Regions from separate parts of the Berryella intestinalis genome, predicted to be linked through region 1. Evidence: predicted binding sites of a transcription regulator. Region 1 holds the regulator's gene; each other region holds the start of a gene.
The links. The regulator HrcA, encoded in region 1, represses chaperone genes, less so after heat shock. The targets are predictions, from matches to a motif close to TNTTAGCANNCNNNNNNNNNGNNTGCTAANA.

Region 1 (4,692 bases):
GCGCGGCGCCATGCACGGCTTTTGGCCGAGCGGGCAGAAGGCCAGATCGTGCGGATGCGCAAGCATGCCATGTGGTACGTCGCGGGCATTCCCGGGGCCTCGGCGGCCCGCGCGCGGTTCACCCGCTGCTCGACGCTTGCCGAGTTCGACTCGGTGCTCGACGACATGATCGAGCAGGCTTCACTCCACGACGCGCTCGATGCGCGATGCGGCCATGTCTAGGGCCGCGACGTCCCTGCTCGCTTCGCACGAGCCGTTCGGGGCCCTCTACATCCACATCCCGTTCTGCAAGAAGCGCTGCTCGTACTGCGACTTTTCGACCGAGGCGGTCGCGTGCGACGACGCTGCGGTGCGCACTTACGTCGAGCGGCTGGTGGTGGAGCTGTTCCGCGCGTCGCGCGCAGGGGAGCTGTCGCAGGTCGAGACCGTCTACATCGGCGGTGGAACCCCGACCCACCTCGGGCTGTCGAATCTCTCGTCGCTTCTGTACGCGCTGTCGCTGTCGATGAACCTTTCTCCCGATCGGTGCGAGGTCACGATGGAGGCGAACCCCGAGAGCCTCACCGACCGTATCGTGTGCGACGCCTGGGCGATGGGCGTGAACCGCCTCTCGATCGGCGTTCAGAGCTTCGACGACGGGGTTTTGGCTCTGCTCGGCCGCGCGCACGACGCCGAGGCGGCCCGGTGCGCCATCGGGGCTGCCCGGCTTCGCTTCGACAACGTCAGCTGCGATCTGATGTGCGGCATTCCGGGGCAGGGCGAAGAATCGCTGTGCCGCAGCGTCGAAGCGGCCATCGAGGCGGGGGTTTCCCACGTGAGCGTCTATCCGCTGTCCGTCGAGGAGGGCACGCCGCTTGCGCGCGCCATCGAGGCGGGGGAGGTGCCCGACCCCGACGGCGATACGCAGGCCGACCATATGCGCACTGCGGAAGAATTGCTGGTCGCAGCTGGTTTTCATCGGTACGAAGTGGCAAGCTACGCGAAACCCGGCTTCGAGTGCCGGCACAACCGCGCGTACTGGACGGGCGTGCCGTACCTGGGGCTGGGCACTTCGGCGGTATCGATGCTGCAAAACGAAGGCGAGCGCATCCGCGTGCGCGACGGCGCGGTGGAAGAGCGCATATCCGCCCGCGAAGCGCTGGTGGAAGACGTCATGTTGGGCATGAGGATGAGCCAGGGGCCGAGCGAGGCGCTGGTCTCCCGTGCGATCGGGGCCTTTCCCCATCTGCGCGGCGAGCTCGAGTCGCTTGCGGCGCAGGGGTACGTCGAGCGCGCCGACGGTCGCTGGCGGCCGACCGACGCGGGGTGGCTGTGCGGAAACGACCTGTACGGACGCATCCTCGGGTGCGCGCAGGTTCCCGACGGACCGGCGGGCCCCGCAGAGGCGAAGTAACGCTTTGGTTGTGGGGTTGTGCCGCGAAAGGCGTCTCTTAGCACACCGTGGGGCTAACTGCTAGAATACAGCGGACGGCATCGGGTGCGCGTTTTCGCGCGCGGTTGTATCAGGGAGGTGGCATCGATGCTTTCGGATAGGCGCCAGCGCGTGCTGGCCGTTCTCATCGAGGAGTACGTGGCGCAAGCGCTTCCCGTCGGCTCGCGCACGCTGACCGAGCGCTACAACCTGGGGGTCAGCCCGGCGACCGTGCGCAACGAGCTGTCCTACCTCGAGGACGCCGGCTATATCTCCCAGCCCCACACGTCGGCCGGGCGCATACCCACCGACCTGGGGTACCGCACGTTCGTGGACAACCTTTTGGCCAACGGGGCCATCAGCCACGGCGAGGACGATCGCGAGCTGGTCGAGCGCCTCAAAAGCAGCGCGAGCGAGCTCGACGAGCTTCTGGATTCGGCCTCCAACGCCCTCGCCCGCCTTACCGACTGCCTCTCCATCGTGGTCGCGCCCCTCGCGCGGACGGCCACGGTGAAGCAGATCACCCTCATCTCCCTTTCGGATCGCCAGGCCGTGGTCGTGGTCGTCACCAAAGACGCCCAGGTCTACAACCGCCAGATGGAGTTCGCCGAAGCGGTGGAGCCCGAGAGGCTCTCGGAGGTGCAGCGCATCCTGAACGACTTCTTCGCGGGCCGCTCGGCGCGCGACGTGAAGATGAGCGCCGAGGGCCTGAGCAACCACTACTTCGGAAACCCCCTGGTGCGCCTCGTCATCGACGAGATCATAGCCTGCCTGCACGAGCACGACACCGCGCATGCGCACCGTATCGGCATGAGCTCGCTGGCGCGCAAGCCGGAGTTCAGCGAGTCGAGTGCGCTCATCCCCATCATGCAGGTGCTCGAAGACGACGCGGTGCTCCTCCAGATACTCGATCCCACCTCCGATGCCGAGCGGGGCGCCCCGATGGTGCGCATCGGCAGCGAGAACCCCACCGAGCAGCTTTCCGGCGTCTCGGTTGTGGCGAACCGCTACGGACGCGGGGATTCGGCCGGCGTGGTGGCGGTGATCGGCCCGACGCGCATGGACTACTCGCGCGTGCTCAAGGCGGTGCGCATCGCGAGCGCGGCGCTTGACGAAGACTAGAATCGAAAAAAGGAAGCGGGCTCGTTTTGCCCGATAGCGAAAGAAGGTATGCCGAAGCATGGCCAAAGATCTGTACGAGGTTCTGGGTGTCGCGCGCGGGGCGTCTGACAGCGAGATCAAGAAGGCGTTCCGAAGCAAGGCGCGCAAGCTCCATCCCGACGTGAACGGATCGGAGGATGCGGAAGACCAGTTCAAGGAGCTGAACGAGGCATACGACGTTCTATCCGACCCGGCCAAGCGCTCGGCCTACGATCGGTTCGGGACCGTTCCCGGCGCTGCGGGCGGCCCGTCGGGGGCCGGCGGCTACGTTGACTTCGACGACCTGTTCGGCGGCATGGGCGACATCTTCAGCTCGTTTTTCAACGGGGGAGCGCAGAACCCCTCCGCCCGTCGCGAGGGCCGCGACATGGGCGTGGGGCTGCGCCTGACGCTCGAGGAAGTGGCGACCGGGGTCAAGAAGGAGATCGTGTACGACCGGCTCTCCCCGTGCCCCGAGTGCTCGGGTTTGGGCGAGGACGGCAAGGAGGTCACCTGCCCCGACTGCCAGGGCCGCGGCCGCGTGGTCACCGTCCAGCGGACGTTTCTGGGCGACATGCAGACCGCGACCACGTGCCCGCGCTGCGGCGGGACGGGCCGCGTCATCGAGAACCCCTGCTCGGAGTGCGACGGCCAGGGCCGCGTCCCCGACCGTCAGCGGGTGACGGTGGAGGTGCCCGCCGGCATCCGCGATGCCCAGCAGCTGCGCGTGAGCGGCTTCGGCGAGGCGGGTCTGCGCGGAGCCAAGTCGGGCGACCTCATCGTCACCTGCCGCATCCAGCCCCACGAGTTCTTCGAGCGCGACGGCGACAACCTGCATGTGCGGGCGAACGTCAGCATGGTCCAGGCGGCCCTCGGGGCCGATATCTCGCTGGGCGGGATCATGCCCGATGAGCAGGTGTCGGTCCATGTGCCCGAAGGATGCCAGAACGACCAGGTGGTTCGCGTCAAGGGATTCGGGCTCCCGCGCTTCCGCAGCGATGCGCGCGGCGACCTGTTCGTCCACGTGAACGTGGTCATTCCCAAGAAGGTAACCAAAAAGCAGCGCGATCTGCTCGAGCAGCTGGCCCAGGAGCTGGGCGACGAAGTGTCGGACGCGCGCAGCCCGCTCGAGCGCCTGCGCGACGTGTTCAACTAAGGGGCGCCTTGAAGTTCACGGTGATCAATCTAGGATGCAAGGTCAACCGCGTCGAATCCGACGACGTAGCGGCCGCCCTCATCGCGCAGGGCGGCCGCTCGGTCTCTATGGAGCAGGCCGACCTCGTGGTGGTGAACACCTGCACGGTCACGGGCGAGGCCGACAAGAAGGCCCGCAAGGCCGTCCGCCAGGCGCTGCGCGCGAACGGGTATTCCCAGGTGCTGGTAACCGGCTGCGCATCGGCCATCGACCCGGGCGAGTTCAGGGACATGGATGCGCGCGTCGAAGTGGTGCCCAAGGGGCGCCTGTCGGAGCGCATCCCGTCCGACCCGGGCGCCCGCGCCCTGCGCATGGGCGAGGGCTTCCGCACGCGGGTGAGCATCAAGGTCCAAGACGGATGCGACCACGCCTGCACGTTCTGCATCGTGCACGTCGCCCGGGGACGCGCGACCAGCGTTTCTGCGGCCCGGGTCGTCGACGAGGCCGTCGCCTACGCGCGCGCCGGGGCCAAGGAGATCGTGCTTACCGGCATCAACCTGGGTTCGTACGCTTCGGAAGGCGTTGACCTGGCCGGGCTTTTGGAGCGGCTGCTGGAGCGCACGGCGTCCTTCGACGGGCGCGGGGCGCCTCCGCGCTTCCGCGTATCGAGCATCGAGCCCCAGGATGTGAGCGACAACCTCGTCGACATCATGGCCCGCTCCGAGGGCCGCGTCTGCCGCCATCTGCATCTGCCCTTGCAGTCGGGCAGTTCGCGCGTCCTTTCCGAGATGGCGCGCGACTATTCGGCCGATTGGTTCGAGGCGCTGGTTTCGCGCATGTACGAGCGCATGCCGATGCTGTCTTTGTCCACCGACGTGATCGTGGGGTTTCCAGGCGAGACCGAAGAGGATTTCCTCATGACGAAGGAGCTGGTCGAGCGCTTGGCGTTTTCCTGCTTGCACGTGTTTCCCTACTCGCTGCGCGAGGGAACGCCCGCAGCGCTCAG
Region 2 (4,692 bases), 390 kb from region 1:
TCCAGCTCGCGCCGTCGCGTCGTTTTGAACCGAGAGGGAACACCATGGCTGAATTTGAGAACGCTTCGCCCGAGGGAACGGATCAGGCCGCCGGCCCGGATGGGGCCGCCGGCTCCGCGCAGGATGCCCAGAGTGCCTGCCAGGTTATCGAGGACGATCCCGTCGAGGTTCGCAAGAACAAGCGCTCCGCCCTCATCGCGGCGGGCGAAAACCCCTACGGCCACGCCTTCGACTACACCGATCACGTCGCCGATCTCGAGGGACGTTACGGCCACCTGGGCGACGGGGATTCCACCGAGGATGCGGTGGCGGTCGCGGGCCGCGTGATGGCCAAGCGCGTGCAGGGCAAGATCACGTTTCTCACCCTGCGCGATACGACCGGTGACATCCAGCTGTTCTGCCGGATCAACGCGCTGGGCGACGAGGCGTACGCCGAACTCAAGGACCTCGACCTGGGCGACTGGATGGGCGCGTTCGGCACGGTCATGCGCACCCGCCGCGGCCAGCTCTCGGTTGCCGTCGAGCGCTTCGAGCTGCTCAGCAAGTCGATCCGCCCGCTTCCCGAGAAGTTCCACGGGCTTTCCAACAAAGAGGTGCGCTACCGTCAGCGCTACGTCGACCTCGTGGTGAACCCCGAGGTGCGCTCGACGTTCGAGAAGCGCTTCAAGATCATATCGGCCATCCGCCGCTACATGGAGGACAACGGTTTCTACGAGGTCGAGACCCCCATCCTCCACGCCATTCCCGGCGGTGCCAACGCGCGCCCCTTCGAGACGCACCATAACGCGCTCGATCGCGAGTTCTACCTGCGCATCGCCACCGAACTGCACCTGAAGCGCCTTCTGGTGGGCGGGTTCGAGCGCGTGTTCGAGATCGGGCGGCAGTTCCGCAACGAGGGCATGGATCCGTACCACAACCCCGAGTTCACCACGATGGAGGCCTATCAGGCGTTCACGGACCTCGAGGGCATGAAGCGGCTCACCCGCGGCTTCGTGCAGGCGGCCGCGCTCGCTGCGTGCGGGACGCTGAAGGTGAGCTACCAGGGTCAGGAGATCGACCTGGGAGGGGAGTGGCGCGACGCGAGCATGACCGAGCTCATCAACGAGCGCATCGCCGAGCCCGTCGACGTTTCCATGGACCGCGCCGAACTGGTGCGCATCGCGCGGGCCAACGGCGTGGGCCAGATCGAAGACGCGTGGGGCAACGGCAAGATCATCGGCGAGCTGTTCGAAGCCGTGGTCGAGGATACGCTCGTGCAGCCCACCTTCGTGTGCGATCACCCGCTCGAGGTGTCCCCGCTTGCGAAGAAGAAAGAGGACGACCCCGCCCTCACCCAGCGCTTCGAGCTGTTCATCTGCGGTCACGAGTACGCCAACGCCTTCAACGAGCTGAACGACCCGATCGACCAGGCCGAGCGGTTCCGCGCCCAGGTGGAGGCGAAGGATCTGGGAGACGACGAGGCCATGGGCTACGACGCGGACTACATCCGCGCCCTCGAGTACGGGATGCCGCCCGCAGGCGGCGTCGGCATCGGCATCGACCGTTTGGTCATGCTGCTCACCGACTCGGAATCCATCCGCGACGTGCTGCTGTTCCCCCATATGAGGAACGAAGCGCTCTAAATTGCCCGACGACGGGTCGGCCGCCTCGCCGATCGGGCGGCCGACCCGGGTTTGAAAAGCTGCGGGAAGGCGGTTTTTCCGCGCTACCGGTTCTCGATGTTCGAGATGTTCTTCACTTCGATCGAGATCAGGCCGTTCGGTTCGCTGCTGAACTCGATGAAGTCCGAGTTGCGGCTGTATTCGGCGGGAAACGAGATCTCGATGCCGGTGTCGGTGCGGATCTTGTGGGTCTTGGCGACGCGGCGCGCCGTATCCCTTCCCAGGTCGATGCGCGCGGGCAGGTTGCCCTCCTCGGCCGCTTCCCTGAAACGGCGCTTCATCTCGGCGTTGTCGCCGAACGCCTCCTCACCCAGCTTGTCGAGGTCGAACCCGTCGCCATCGCCGGACCCTTCCTGCACGCAGGCCTTCGCCTTCGACACGGCGAGCGCGGCGTTCGAGCCGTACTCTTTCGCCACCGCCTCGACCGTTTCGGTCACCTGGGAGAAGGTTTCCCTTCCCGATGCCGCGGTCGAGCACTGCAAAAGGCCGTCGGCCAGAAGCCAGCGGTCCTCTCCGGCGATCCGGCGCTTCCTGTCCGAGATCTCGATCTTGCCGCTTCGCAGGTCGATCAGGGCGTATGACTGCACTTTCTGCGAAGGGTTGGGAAGGATCGCGTAGCGCCGCGCGATGTCGGTGCGCCCGCCGCCTCCCACCTCGTGCATGTAGGCCTGCTTGATCTCGAAGAGGAAGATGCCGAAGAAGCGCCGCGCACGCCCGCTGAACGCGGCCGCCGCCTCGGCCTCGCTCGCATCGGCGGCGGGCTGGTCGGGCTCCTCTTCGAAGTCGGCCACCAGCAGGTCGGTCGAGGCGGGGCTGGCCGCGTTCCCAAGCTCCGTTCCCAGGAAGTCCGCTATCTGGGCGGATAGCTCCACGAAGCCGCGCTGGCCGTTCGCATAGCCTTGCAGCTCGTCTGAAAACGCGCTGTCCTCGTAGAAGGTCCCGTGCTGGTTGTCGATGCTTCCCAGCGCCTTTCTCATATGCTTTTCGATGAAGCTGCGCGCGGTTTTCCCCTCGAGGTCGATTTCCTCGCGCGCGATCACGTTGACGGCGGAATCGAAGTCGAATACGTGGATGATCGCGTGGTTGATCTTCATAGCGGACGGCTCTCCTTTTGAAGGCGATGACGGAATGCGGCTCTGAGCGGACAAGCATAGCACGCAACGGCGGCTTGCCGCCCCACCGCGGCGCTGTGGTTTTGCCTTGTTCTCTGGTGTCGGGAAGGTGTCGAATTGGCACTCAAAAATGAAGAGTGCTAGGATTGCAGAAACCTGAAACGACAGAAAGGCAGGTTGCCTGTGTCATTCGAGAAATTCACGGACAAGGCGCGCAAGGTCCTCGTCCTCGCTCAGGACGAGGCGCGCGTCCTTCACCAGCCCTACGTGGGCACCGAGCACCTTCTTTTGGGGCTCATACAGGAAAAAGACGGCCTGGCCGCCCAGGCGCTCCAGAGGCTCAACGTTCAGCACGAGGCGGTGGTCCAGGGCATTCGCCAGGTAGTCACCATCGACGCCGACGCCGACGTGTCCGGGCACCTCTCGTTCACGCCGCGCGTCAAGCGGGTCCTCGAAAACGCGCTGCGCGAGGCCATGCAGATGGGTCAGAGCTACATCTCCACCGAGCACCTGCTGCTGGGCATCGTGCGCGAGGGAGAGGGCACGGCGCTCAGCGTGCTGTCCCGCCTGAACGTTTCGGGCGACGACATCCGCGGCGCCCTGAACGACCTGGTGGGCCAAAGCCCGGTGTATGCCGGGCGCAACCCCTTCGTGCAAGATCCCCAGAAGGGCGATTCCCCGTTGAAGGAGTTCGGCACCGACCTCACCAAGAAGGCGCGCGAGGGAAAGCTCGACCCGGTCATCGGGCGCGCCGGCGAGATCGAGCGCATCATGCAGACGCTCTCGCGGCGCCAGAAGAACAACCCGCTGCTGATCGGCGAGCCCGGCGTGGGCAAAACCGCCGCAGTCGAGGGCTTGGCGCAGCTCATCGTATCGAACCAGGTGCCCGATATCCTGCGGGACAAGCGCGTGGTGACGCTCGACCTCTCTGCGCTCGTGGCGGGGTCGAAGTACCGTGGCGAGTTCGAGGACCGTTTGAAGAAGGTCGTGCGCGAGGTCGCCGATGCGGGCGACATCATCCTGTTCATCGACGAGATCCACACGCTCATCGGAGCGGGTTCGGCCGAAGGGTCCATCGACGCCGCAGCCATCCTCAAGCCGCCCCTGTCCCGCGGCGAGATCCAGGTGATCGGCGCCACCACCATCGACGAGTACCGCAAGCACTTCGAGAAGGACTCGGCCCTCAACCGCCGATTCCAGCCGCTTACGGTGGGCGAGCCCAACGAAGAGCAGGCCATCCGCATCATGGAGGGGCTGCGCGACCGCTACGAGGCCCATCACCGCGTGCACTTCACCGACGAGTCGCTCCATGCGGCGGTCAAGCTGTCGAACCGCTACATCCAGGACCGCTTCCTTCCCGACAAGGCCATCGACGTGCTCGACGAGGCCGGCGCGCGCATGCGCATCCGCAACATGACGCTTCCCCCCGAGCTGCACGAGCTGGACGAGGAGCTGCGCTCGGTCAAGGCGCGCAAGGAAGAGGCGATCGCCGCCCAGGATTTCGAGGAGGCGGCGCGCCTGCGCGATGAAGAGGGCCAGCTCAAGCAGAAGCGCGACGAAGCGCGGCAGAGGTGGGAGGACGAGTCCTCCAAAACCGTGCAGGAGGTTACGGTCGAAGACATCGCCGACATCGTCTCCCAATCCACCGGCGTGCCCGTGTCGAACCTCACGGAAGCCGAGACCGAGAAGCTCCTGCGCATGGAGTCGGTGCTGCACGAACGCGTCATCGGCCAGGACGAGGCCGTTACGGCGCTGTCCAAGGCCATCCGCCGCAGCCGCGCGGGCCTGAAGGACCCCAAGCGCCCCAGCGGCTCGTTCATCTTCCTGGGCCCGTCGGGCGTGGGCAAGACCGAGCTCGCCAAGACGCTCGCCGAGTTCCTGTTCAACAGCGAAGAGGCGCTGCTGAGCTTCGATATGTC
Region 3 (4,692 bases), 450 kb from region 1:
CGTTCTCGAACGCGCTGAAGGAGGCTCAGCGCATCGCCGGCGACCCCCAGGCTTCCCAAGAAGCCATCGACGGCGCGCTCTCTGCTCTCAACGATGCGGTGGGAGGTTTGCGTGCGATCCAGAACCAAGGGCACGCCCAGACCGTCAACCTGGGCCTGAGCGCCTTCAACGCCCCCTATGACGGGTCGGGCGTCCAAGACATCGGCTGGGCGGGGAGCCGCGTGCGCTTCGGCATCGACGGAGCCTCGTGGCGCGTGCTCGATGCCCAGCAGGGCGTCATCATGAGCGAGACCGTCCTGAGCAACACCCCCTTCAGCGCCGAGCCCGCAGAGGACGAGGAAGCCCCGGTCGCTGCCGAGTCGTGGGAGAAGAGCCTGCTGCGCTCGTACCTGAACAAGGAGTACTACGAAAAGGCGTTCGGCGATGCGGACAAGGCGGCCATCGCCACATCCACCATCAAGAACGAGGCGGCCGGATCGTCGCAGGCCGATACCCAGGACAAGGTATACGTCTTGTCCAAGAAGGAGTTCACGAACGCATCGTACGGTTTCTACGACGACGCGTCCCGCGCGAGCGCGGAGGGCTCCCAGTCGCAGTTCACGCGCACGCCCGGTAACCTGGGCATCCAGCTGGTCACCGTGGCCGGCCTGATGGATGTGTGGGGGTCGGCCATGGAGCTTCCCGGCTACATCGGCAGCCTCGGATCGTCCCCGGTCCTGCGCTTGAACGAGGCGAACGTGCTGCTCACCACCCCGGCGGGTTCCGATATCCCCGCAGGGATCCAGGCGCCTCGCGCCACCGACGAGAACGTGTGGAAGCTCACGCTTCTGGACTCCTCGCGCGCGTTCGATGCGAAGGCGGTGTCCAAGAACGGAAACCGGGTCGTTGTCGAGTACACGTCCGGAGCAACCGAGGGCAGCCAGGTTTCCGCGCTGATCGAGCGCACGGACGGCTCGAAGACGGTCGTTTCGGGATACGGGACGGTCGCGGCGAGGGCTGCGGCGAAGGGCAAGGCCGCTTTCGACCTTCCCGCGGGCTTCGACGCGTCGAAAGACAAGCTGTACCTGTTCAGCGAGACGGTGGGAGAGGTGAGCAACCTCGCCTCGAAGAAGGTGGCGATCGATCTGTCGAACCTGGCTCCCGTTTCGGACACGAATTGGAACCGCCTTTCGGGCGATGACGCGTTCGGCACGATGAAGGCCATCACGTCCAGCTCGGCCGGCTGGGCGGACAAGTCCTGCGACACGGTTGTCCTGGCCACGTCGGGCGGGTACTGGGACGCCCTGTCCGCCGCCGCTCTGGCGGGCGCGCATCGCTGCCCGGTCCTCATCACGGACGGCTCGTCGCTGACCGCGGAGACGAAGTCCGAGATCGAGCGCTTGGGCGCGAAGAACGTGTACGTGTGCGGCGGCCCGGCGGCGGTGTCCGACGACGTGGTGCGCGCGGTTGACGCCATCCCCGGAGTCAACGCCCCCGTCCGTCTGTTCGGCGACGACGCCCAGCAGACGGCGGTGAAGATCGCCCAGCAGGTGCGCAAGGACTCTGCAGCCAAGACCTGCGTGATCGCCACGTCCGCCGGATTCTACGACGCCCTGTCCGTGTCTCCTTGGGCATACGCTTCGATCATGCCGGTGTATCTGACGGATGCATCGGGCAACCTGGGCGAAGCGGCGCTGGCCGACATCAAGGCCGCGGGCTACACCGATGCGATCATCGTCGGCGGAACCGCCGCCATCACCGAGGGGACGCAAAGCGCCCTGACGTCTTCGGGCGGCGTACCGGCGGGTTCCGTCCAGCGGTTGGCCGGCCAGGATGCCTGGAAGACCTCCGCCGCGATCGCGCAGAAGCAGATCGAGACGGTGCCCGGTGCGGCCGACACCGTGGGCTTGGCGGATGGTAACGGGTACTGGGATGCGCTTACCGGCGCGGCCCTTATCGGCAAGGCGGGCGGCGTGATGCTGCTCGTGCCGCATGACGGGCCCACCGCCGACGGGTACGCGTTCAGCTACGACTCCCACGTGATCGACTCGGTGATCGCGGGCCATGCGGGCGAGTCCTCGCAGGGGTTCGTGTTCGGGGGGACCGCGGCCGTTCCCCAGGCTACGATGGACGCTGCGAAGAAGGCGGCCCAGCTCGGCCGATAGGTTCGTTCGGGCGCTGGGACGGCGCCTTTCGAAGGTGCATTGCAGCACCGAGGGCTCGGGAGCGGGTTTCGGCTCGCTCCCGAGCCCTTTTGCGTTTGCGCCCCGCTTTCTCACATCGCCGCGAACGGGGCTCCACCGGTTCTGCACAGCGCGAACCCTCCGTCGACCGTTCGGTTACCGTGCGGCCTTTCCATACCCAAGGTTCCTTGACAGCCCAGTGGCCCGCGTTAAAATCTGTCTGGCACTCTAAAGCCACGACTGCTAAGCGCGGCGTTTCGCGGCGGACGTTCGAGGTCCCGCCGCAGGGCGATGAAAGGACGGATCGGCATGCGCAAATTCAAAACCGAGAGCAAGAAGCTTCTCGACCTTATGATCAACTCCATCTACACGAACCGTGAGATATTCCTGCGCGAACTCATCTCGAACGCGTCGGATGCGGTCGACAAGCTGTACTTCAAGAGCCTCACCGACGACGCGGTTGTCATCGACCGCAGCGAACTGGCCATCGAGGTGTCCTTCGACAAGGAGGCCCGCACGATCACCGTTTCCGACAACGGCATCGGCATGACGGCCGACGAGCTGGAGAAGTTCCTGGGCACCATCGCGCACTCCGGATCCGAGCAGTTCAAGGGCGATCCCGAGGTGGCCGCTTCCACTGAAGCCGACATCATCGGCCAGTTCGGTGTCGGGTTCTACTCGTCGTTCATGGTGGCCAAAAGCGTCCGCGTGGTTTCGCGCGCGTACGGGTCGGACGAGGCCAGCTGCTGGTCCAGCAACGGCATCGAGGGCTACACCATCTCGCCTGCCGAGCGCGCGACGCACGGCACCGACGTCATCATGACGCTGAAGGACAGCACCGAGGAAGAGGATTACGACGCCTATCTTTCCGAATGGGGCCTGAAAGACCTCATCCGCCGTTACAGCAACTACGTGCGTTATCCCATCAAGATGACGGTCACCAAGCGCCGTCCCATCCCCAAGCCCGAAGATGCGGGCGAAGATTACGTCCAGCAATACGAGGACTACACCGATGTCGAGACCGTGAACTCGATGGTTCCCATTTGGAAGCGCCGCAAGTCCGACGTGACGCAGGAGGACTACGACGAGTTCTACAAGTCGGACTTCCATGACTTCACCGAGCCGGCCCGCACCATCAGCGTTCATGCCGAAGGGGCGCTGTCCTACGACGCGCTGCTGTTCGTCCCGAAGCGCCCGCCGTTCGATCTGTACTCGCGCGATTACGAGAAGGGCCTCGCGCTGTACAGCTCCAACGTGCTGATCATGAACAAGTGCGCCGAGCTGCTTCCCGACCATTACATGTTCGTGCGCGGCGTGGTGGATTCGTCCGACCTCACGCTGAACATCTCGCGCGAGACGCTGCAGCACAACAGCCAGCTGCGCGCCATCGCCAACAAGGTGGAGAAGAAGATCACGGCCGAGCTGGAGAAGATGCGCGACAACGACCGAGAGGACTACGAGGCGTTCTTCGAGCATTTCGGGCGTGCGCTGAAGTTCGGCATCTACACCAGCTACGGGGCGAAGTCCGACGAGCTGTCCGGGCTTTTGATGTTCTACTCGGCATCCAAGAAGTGCATGGTCACGCTGGCGGAGTACGTCGAGGCGATGCCCGAGGGCCAGGGCGCCATCTACTACGCCTGCGGCGAATCGCTTGCCCACCTGGACAAGCTTCCCATGGTGAAGGCGGCCCGTGCGAAGGGCTTCGACGTGCTGCTGTGCACCGAGGACGTCGACGAGTTCTGCTTCCAGGCCCTGGGCCGTTTCGACGACCGGGAGATCGCCAACGTGGCCGGCGCCGATCTCGATCTGGCTACCGATGAGGAGAAGGCTGCGGCCGAAGAGGCCAGCAAGGCCAACGAGGGCATGTTCGAGAAGATGCGGGACATGCTGGGCGAGTCGGTGAGCAAGGTGGTGGTTTCCACGCGCCTGACCGACGTTCCCGCCGCGCTTACCACGGCCGGTCCCATATCGCTCGAGATGGAGAAGCTGCTATCGCGCATGCCGGATGGGCAGGGCGCCAAATCGGAGCGCGTGCTGGAGCTGAACGCCGGCCATCGCGTTTTCGGGGTTCTGAAGGCTGCCCACGATGCGGGCGACGATAAGAAGCTGCGGCTCTACACTGATTTGCTGTACAATCAGGCTTTGCTGATCGAAGGCATGCCCATCGAGGACCCGATGGCCTTCGCCGAGCAGATCAGCGAGCTGATGTAGCATTTCACGAGAGGGCGCCGATCTGTTTCGGTGCGAAGGAGCATCATGGCATTCGATTACGAGAGCCTCATCGCAAGCATCCCCGATTATCCCGAGCCGGGCGTGGTGTTCAAGGACATCACGCCCCTCCTGGCCGATCCGGAAGGGTTCAACGCCCTGGTGAACGATTTGGCAGACCGCTTTTCCGACAAGGGCGTCACCAAGGTCGTGGGTGCCGAGGCGCGCGGCTTCATGGTGGGGGCGCCCGTGGCCTTCAAGCTGGGGGCCGGCTTCGTGCCCGCGCGCAAGCCGGGCAAGCTTCCCCGCGAAGTGCGTTCGC

Region 2: the regulator HrcA is predicted to act here: its motif matches at 2,889-2,919, upstream of JI75_RS05585 (ATP-dependent Clp protease ATP-binding subunit).
Region 3: the regulator HrcA is predicted to act here: its motif matches at 2,381-2,411, upstream of htpG (molecular chaperone HtpG).

The regions. Positions count from the first base shown of each region.
Region 1 covers NZ_CP009302.1:866,418-871,109, forward strand. The annotation lists gene dusB (tRNA dihydrouridine synthase DusB) at 1-222, shown strand, start outside; gene hemW (radical SAM family heme chaperone HemW) at 215-1,393, shown strand; gene hrcA (heat-inducible transcriptional repressor HrcA) at 1,520-2,533, shown strand; gene dnaJ (molecular chaperone DnaJ) at 2,592-3,707, shown strand; gene JI75_RS03875 (MiaB/RimO family radical SAM methylthiotransferase) at 3,716-4,692, shown strand, end outside.
Region 2 covers NZ_CP009302.1:1,260,380-1,265,071, reverse strand. The annotation lists gene lysS (lysine--tRNA ligase) at 45-1,622, shown strand; gene JI75_RS05590 (nucleoid-associated protein) at 1,706-2,755, opposite strand; gene JI75_RS05585 (ATP-dependent Clp protease ATP-binding subunit) at 2,957-4,692, shown strand, end outside.
Region 3 covers NZ_CP009302.1:416,838-421,529, forward strand. The annotation lists gene JI75_RS01685 (cell wall-binding repeat-containing protein) at 1-2,144, shown strand, start outside; gene htpG (molecular chaperone HtpG) at 2,472-4,373, shown strand; gene JI75_RS01695 (adenine phosphoribosyltransferase) at 4,419-4,692, shown strand, end outside.